2 regions of the Dactylosporangium darangshiense genome follow, and region 1 is predicted to be linked to the other one. Evidence: riboswitches for the same ligand, from Rfam matches in the RefSeq annotation. Region 1 holds a riboswitch; the other holds the start of a gene.

Region 1 (3,398 bases):
CGGAGCAGCAGGCGGACGAACTTGGCCAGCTCCTGGCTGACGACGTCGAGTTCCATGCCCTCGCGGACACCGCCGGACTGGACCGTCTCCGGGCCCGTCTCCAGGCCGACGACCTCGTGCAGCGGCAGGATGTGGCAGGCGCGCAGGTCCAGGTCGGAGTCGACGGAGGCGAAGCCGTACAGATGGGCGCCGCTCACGGTGGCGAAGACCAGCGGGTACGGGTGCTCGTCGGCCACCTCGCCCGCCCACGACGGGATCTCGTCGAGCACCGGCAGCGGGCGGGGGACGAAGGGCGGCGCGCCGCCGAAAGCGGCGCCGGAGCGCAGGGAGACCAGGAAGCGCTCCACCGCGGCGCGGTCCGGCGACTTGGGGAGCACCGTTTCCGACTCGGCGGCGGACAGGTCGGCCTCCAGGTCCGCGGCCAAGGCGGTGAAATGCTCCCAGGTCAGGTCGCCGGCCCGGATCGCCAGGAGCTCGTCGCGGTGTGCGCTGACGTCGACCAGGACCTCGCCGGTGCGCAGGACGTGGGCGCCGGCGCGCAGCAGGCGGGCCATGTGCATCGCCTGCTTCCAGCGGACCTCGCCGGTGCGGGCGCGGGTCGAGGTCAGCTTCGCCAGCTGGTCGCGGGCGTAGTCGCCGTAGGTGCGGGCGGCGCGGCGGGAAAGCAACGCCGGGCGGAGCTCCAGCAGGGCGCGGCCGGCGTCGGTGACGTGCTCGACCAGCGGGGAGTACAGGCACTCCCAGACGGTCGGGTTGGCGGCCAGGGCGAGGGTGCAGGCGCGCTCCACCTCCCAGGAGAACTGCTCCGGCAGCGGGCCCTCCACGTGCGTCGGCGGCTTGTCCAGGCGCCAGAAGTCGCTGGTCGGGGCCTGGAAGACGCCGCGGCGGTCGGTGTCGGAGGCGGGGCCGGACAGGCCGTAGGCGCGGGAGCCGACGACTGCCGAGTAGATCGTGTGCTTCGCCACGATGGTCAAGTCCTGCACAGTTGGTAGGGTAGGTTTCGCCGCCAATACCCGTGCGGGAGAGACCACCGTTGCAGCACCTGACGGTGGCGCCGAAGGGGCAAATCCTCCCCGGAACCTCTCAGGCAAAAGGACCGCGTCGGGTTGGCACCTCTGGAGTCTGCGACAGAGGGGGAGGAGCGCATCGCCCCTATCCCGCGACTCAGAGAGTGTGGCTATGACGAGTTTCGCCGCGCGGCACATCGGCCCTTCCGCCGATGAGCAGGCCCGCATGCTCAAGACCGTCGGGTACGAGTCGGTCGAGGACCTCATGACCGCCGCGATCCCCGGTTCGATCCGCTGGCACCAGCCGCTCGACCTGCCGCCGGCGGCGTCCGAGGCGGAGGTCCTCGCGGAGCTGCGCGCGCTGGCGTCGGCCAACCGGCCGCTCGTGTCGATGATCGGTCTCGGGTACTACGGCACGCACACGCCGCCGGTGATCCTGCGCAACGTGCTCGAGGACCCGTCGTGGTACACGGCCTACACGCCCTACCAGCCGGAGATCAGCCAAGGCCGCCTCGAGGCGCTGCTGAACTTCCAGACCGTGGTCGCCGACCTGACCGGGTTGCCGGTCGCGGGCGCGTCGCTGCTGGACGAGGCCACCGCCGCCGCGGAGGCGATGACGCTCGCGCGGCGCTCGTCGAAGGCGAAGTCGGACGTGTACGTCGTGGACGCCGACACGCTGCCGCAGACCCTCGCCGTCATCCGGACCCGGGCGGAGCCGCTCGGCCTCGAGGTGCGCGTCGTGGACGTCACCGTCGAGGAGCTGCCGGAGGAGTTCTTCGGGCTGCACCTGCAGTACCCGGGGGCCTCCGGCGTGGTGCGCGACCACGAGGCGCTCGTCGCGCAGGCCCACGAGCGGGGCGCGATCGTCACGGTGGCCGCCGACCTGCTCGCCCTGTGCCTGCTGCGCGAGCCCGGCGCGATCGGCGCCGACGTCGCCGTCGGCAGCGCGCAGCGCTTCGGCGTGCCGATGGGCTTCGGCGGCCCGCACGCCGGCTACATCTCGGTCCGCCAGGGGCTGGAGCGCACGCTGCCCGGCCGGCTCGTCGGTGTGTCCAAGGACGCGGGCGGCGCCCCGGCGTACCGGCTCGCCCTGCAGACGCGTGAGCAGCACATCCGCCGCGAGAAGGCGACGAGCAACATCTGCACCGCCCAGGTGCTGCTCGCGGTGACCGCGAGCATGTTCGCGGTGTACCACGGGCCGGACGGGCTGCGCGAGATCGCCGCCCGCACCCACGACATGGCGGTGCGCCTCGCCGCCGGGCTGCGCTCCGGCGGGGTCACCACCGAGCACCTGGCGTTCTTCGACACCGTCACCGCCGTCGTGCCCGGCCAGGCCGGCCAGGTCGTCGAGGCGGCCGCCGCCCGCGGGATCAACCTGCGCCGCATCGACGCCGACCGGGTCGGCATCGCCTGCGACGAGACGACCACGTTCGGCCACCTGCGCGACGTGCTCGCCGCGTTCGGGCTGGCGCACGCCGACGTGACCGCGCTGGACACCACCGACGCCGTGCCGGCCGGGCTGCGCCGCGCGTCGGCGTACCTGACCCACCCGGTGTTCGCCAGCCACCGGTCGGAGACCGCCATGCTGCGGTACCTGCGCAAGCTCTCCGACAAGGACTACGCGCTCGACCGGGGCATGATCCCGCTGGGCTCCTGCACGATGAAGCTCAACGCGACCACCGAGATGGAGCCGATCACCTGGCCCGAGTTCGCGAACATGCACCCGTTCGCGCCGGCGTCGCAGACCCAGGGCTACCGTCGGCTGATCGGCGACCTCGAGCGCTGGCTGGGCGAGGTGACCGGCTACGACGCGGTGAGCCTGCAGCCCAACGCCGGATCGCAGGGTGAGCTCGCCGGCCTGCTCGCGATCCGCGCCTACCACCTCGAGCGCGGCGACGCCGAGCGGGACATGTGCCTCATCCCGTCCAGCGCACACGGCACCAACGCGGCCAGCGCCGTCATGGCCGGCATGCGGGTCGCCGTCGTCGCCTGCGATGAGCTCGGCAACGTCGACCTCGGCGACCTCGAGAAGAAGATCGAGCAGCACCGGGACCGGCTCGCCGCGATCATGGTGACGTACCCGTCGACGCACGGCGTGTACGAGACCGCCATCTCCGACCTGTGCGCGAAGGTGCACGAGGCCGGCGGTCAGGTCTACGTCGACGGCGCCAACCTCAACGCGCTGCTCGGCTACGCCAAGCCCGGCAAGTTCGGCGCCGACGTGTCGCACCTCAACCTGCACAAGACCTTCTGCATCCCGCACGGCGGCGGCGGTCCCGGCGTCGGGCCGGTCGCGGTGCGCGCGCACCTGGCGAAGTACCTGCCGTCGCACCCGTTCCTGGCCGCCGACGCGCCGGTCGGCCCGGTCTCGGCCGCGCCGTGGGGCTCCGC
Region 2 (3,398 bases), on a different contig from region 1:
GTGAGCGGCAGCGAGATCACCTCGGCCCGCCCGAGGTCCGCCTTCTGCACCCCGCGCACCTCGGCGTTGAGCACCGGGTTGCCGCCGACCTCGACCGTGGCCTGCGGTACACCCGCGGCGGAAAGCTCGTCGTCGAGCCGGTGCAGCCGGGTGCGCAGGTCGGCGACGATCGTGTCGCTGTCGGCCGGCTCGAGCTTGGCGAGCGTGACTACGACGAGCAGCCCGCGCCCGTCGGTCGCGCGGAAGGCCGGCGCCTGCGCCTGCGGCACCGAGTAGGGCGTGGCGACCGAGCGCACGCCGGGGGCCTGCTGGAGGTCCTGCGCCGCCGAGGTGATGGTGGCGCGCACCGCATCGGCGCCGGGGTCGACGCCATTCACGAGGCCGATGACGGTACCGCTGGAGTCATTGCCGGTCGCGACCGCATCGAGGCCGTCGATCGCCTCGACGTGCTTGGGGTTGCTCGGGTCCGCGATCGCGCCGAAGACCGGCCCGAAGGCGAGGCCGCCGAGCACGACCACGACCAGCCAGAGGCCGATCACCGACCAGCGGTGCCGGAAGCAGAACCGCCCGATCCTCGCCACCACGCCCTGCGCCATGAGGCACAGCTTCTCACGGCGGGCTCAGCACTCGATGACAGTCACCGCAAGCCCGCCGCGGGCGGTTTCCTTGTACTTGATCGACATGTCGCGGCCGGTCTCGCGCATGGTGCGCACGGCCTTGTCCAGGGTGACGTGGTGCGCGCCGTCGCCGTTGAGGGCCAGGCGGGCGGCGTTGATGGCCTTGACGCTGGCGATGGCGTTGCGTTCGATGCAGGGGATCTGCACCAGGCCGCCGACCGGGTCGCAGGTCAGGCCGAGGTTGTGCTCGAGGCCGATCTCGGCGGCGTTCTCGACCTGGCGCGGGTCGCCGCCGAGGACCTCGCACAGCCCGGCCGCGGCCATGGCGCACGCCGAGCCGACCTCGCCCTGGCAGCCGACCTCGGCGCCGGAGATCGAGGCGCCGCCCTTGATGATGATGGCGACGGCGGCCGCGGCGAGCAGGAAGCGCACGACGCCGTCGTCGTCGGCGCCCGGGACGAACCGGGTGTAGTAGTGCAGGACGGCGGGGATGATGCCGGCGGCGCCGTTGGTGGGCGCGGTGACGACCCGGCCGCCGGAGGCGTTCTCCTCGTTGACGGCCAGGGCGTAGAGGTTGACCCAGTCAAGGACGTGCAGCGGGTCGTGCGTGCCGGGCTCTGCGGACAGGTCGGCGTGCAGGGCGGGTGCGCGGCGGCGGACCTTCAGGCCGCCGGGCAGGACGCCCTCGGGGCGGGTGCAGCCGCGCTGCACGCACTCCTGCATGACCGACCAGATGTGCAGCAGGCCGGCGCGGACGTCGGCCTCGGAGCGCCAGGCCTGCTCGTTGGCGAGCATCACGTCGCTGATTGACCGGCCGTCGCAGTGCGCGAGCAGCTCGGCGCCGGTGCCGAACGGGAACTTGACGGGAGCGTCGCCGGGCACGACGGCGCCGCCGGGGCCGACGACGAAGCCGCCGCCGACGGAGAAGTACGTGCGCTCGGCGACGGGCTCCCCCGCGGGCGTCCAGGCGTGGAAGCGCATGCCGTTCGGGTGCTCGGGGAGGCTGCGGCGACGGTGGAGTACCAGATCGGCATCCAGGTCGAACGGGATCGTCCGGGTGCCGGACAGCAGGCCGATCCGTCCCGAGTCGCGGACCGCGGCGAACCGGGCGCCGGTCGTGTCGGTGTCCACGGTGGCGGGGTCCTCGCCCTGCAGGCCCAGGACCACGGCGGGCGCCGAGCCGTGGCCGTGCCCGGTGGCGCCGAGGGAGCCGAACAGCTCGGCCCGGATGCGCCCGACCTGCGGCAGGAGCCCGTCGTCGGCGAGGCCGGCGACGAAGCGGCGGGCGGCGCGCATCGGGCCCACGGTGTGTGAGGAGGAGGGGCCGATGCCGATCGAGTACAGGTCGAACGCGCTGAGCGCCGTCACGAGAGGCTCCCTGGTCGAGGACGGAGGGTGGGCCTCCCCGCTCTGTCATCGAATGCCTGAGAGCTTCGCCGCCCGGGACGCGGGCGGGTTGCACCGTGGGCGCGGGACGCGGCGTCCCGGCTTTTCAGAGTCGCCTGGCCGCGGCGGTACGTGGGCCTGAGAGATTCCCGGGGAGGAGTTGCTCCTTCGGCGCCCCGAGGTGCGGGGGCTCTCCCGTCGCGGTTCGAACGGCGTATGCGGTTGTCGGGTGCGTATCCTACGGCGTTCAGGGCGCGGGTGCGAGGTACACGTGCAGCGCGCTGCCAGGCCCGTCGCCGGCGACGATGCCGTGGCCGGGCTCGTGGGGCACGAGCGCCGCGGCGGACGGCGAGATCGCGGAGTCGCGGGGGTCGAGGCGCAGCTCGATGCGCCGGCCGGGCTCGCTCCAGCGGTGCGCGGTGACCACGAACGGCAGTTCGCGCCGCGCCATGAGGCGCACGATGTCGTACGCGTCGTCGTGGTCGCGCAGCCGCGAGGCGTCGTCGACGACCAGGAGCATGCCGCCGGGGTCGCCGGCGGCGAGCTGTGCGGTGCGGCGTACCGCATCCCGGTCCCGGCCACCGGCGACGGCCGCGACGTGCGGCAGCCCGGCGAGGTCGGCGAGCCGGCCGGTCAGGTCGAGCACGGCGACCCGCACCCGGGCCGGCGCGAGCGCGGTCACCAGGTTGCGCACCGCGGTCGTCTTGCCCGACTGCGGGCCGCCGACGATGGCGAGGCTTTCGGCCAGGTCGCAGACGAGGGGGTCGCGGCGGTGCTCGAAGGGCCGGTCGACGACGCCGAGCCGGACCCGCCGCCTGCCCTCGGACCCGGCGTCCGGGATCGGCGGCGCGCCGGGCGGCGGTGTCCACAGCGGCGGCGTGCCGGCGGCCTCGACCGGGATCGGCTCGTCCGCGCGCTCGGGCCGCAGCCACACGGGCGGGCCGTCGCCGGCGCGCAGCAGCGCCTCGCCGACGAGCCCGAGCCGGTAGGCGTCGGGCACGCCGACGAGGTCGCGCGACTGGCGCTCGCTGATGGAGCGCATCGACGCGCGCAAGGTCAGGTAGGGGTCGATCGGGATCGGCACGTAGCGGTTGTCGCTCACCAGCAGGTGCACGCCGAGCGCGGCGCCGTCGCGGGCGATCCGCGCGAGGGCGGGCGCGAGCCCGGTGTCGCCGGCCAGCGTCCACAGCGCGACGAGCAGCCGGGGACGCCGGGCCAGCGGGTCGCGGGTGCGGCGCGCGAGCTCGCCGAGCAGGACCTCGTTGAGGCGGCCGACGAGGTACGGCGTGCTCGCCACGACGGTGTCGCCGAGCCGCCCGAACTGGTGCCCGTGCGGGTCGGCGAGCAGGAGCCGCAGCTCCTGCGGCGGGTGCTCGCGGCGCAGCGCGGCGATGA

Evidence for each region. A riboswitch is a leader RNA that binds a small molecule or an ion and turns the genes downstream of it on or off. The one in region 1 is predicted to bind glycine.
Region 2: another riboswitch for glycine. It lies ahead of ABD901_RS26320 (L-serine ammonia-lyase); the one in region 1 lies ahead of gcvP (aminomethyl-transferring glycine dehydrogenase).

What each region holds. Positions count from the first base shown of each region.
Region 1 covers NZ_BAABAT010000013.1:22,230-25,627, reverse strand. The annotation lists gene ABD901_RS24005 (nucleotidyltransferase domain-containing protein) at 1-269, opposite strand, end outside; partial or broken gene ABD901_RS24000 (nucleotidyltransferase domain-containing protein) at 315-974, opposite strand; glycine riboswitch at 1,009-1,109, shown strand; gene gcvP (aminomethyl-transferring glycine dehydrogenase) at 1,180-3,398, shown strand, end outside.
Region 2 covers NZ_BAABAT010000015.1:34,000-37,397, reverse strand. The annotation lists gene ABD901_RS26325 (MMPL family transporter) at 1-596, opposite strand, end outside; gene ABD901_RS26320 (L-serine ammonia-lyase) at 621-1,985, opposite strand; glycine riboswitch at 2,018-2,119, opposite strand; glycine riboswitch at 2,120-2,211, opposite strand; gene ABD901_RS26315 (FtsK/SpoIIIE domain-containing protein) at 2,251-3,398, opposite strand, start outside.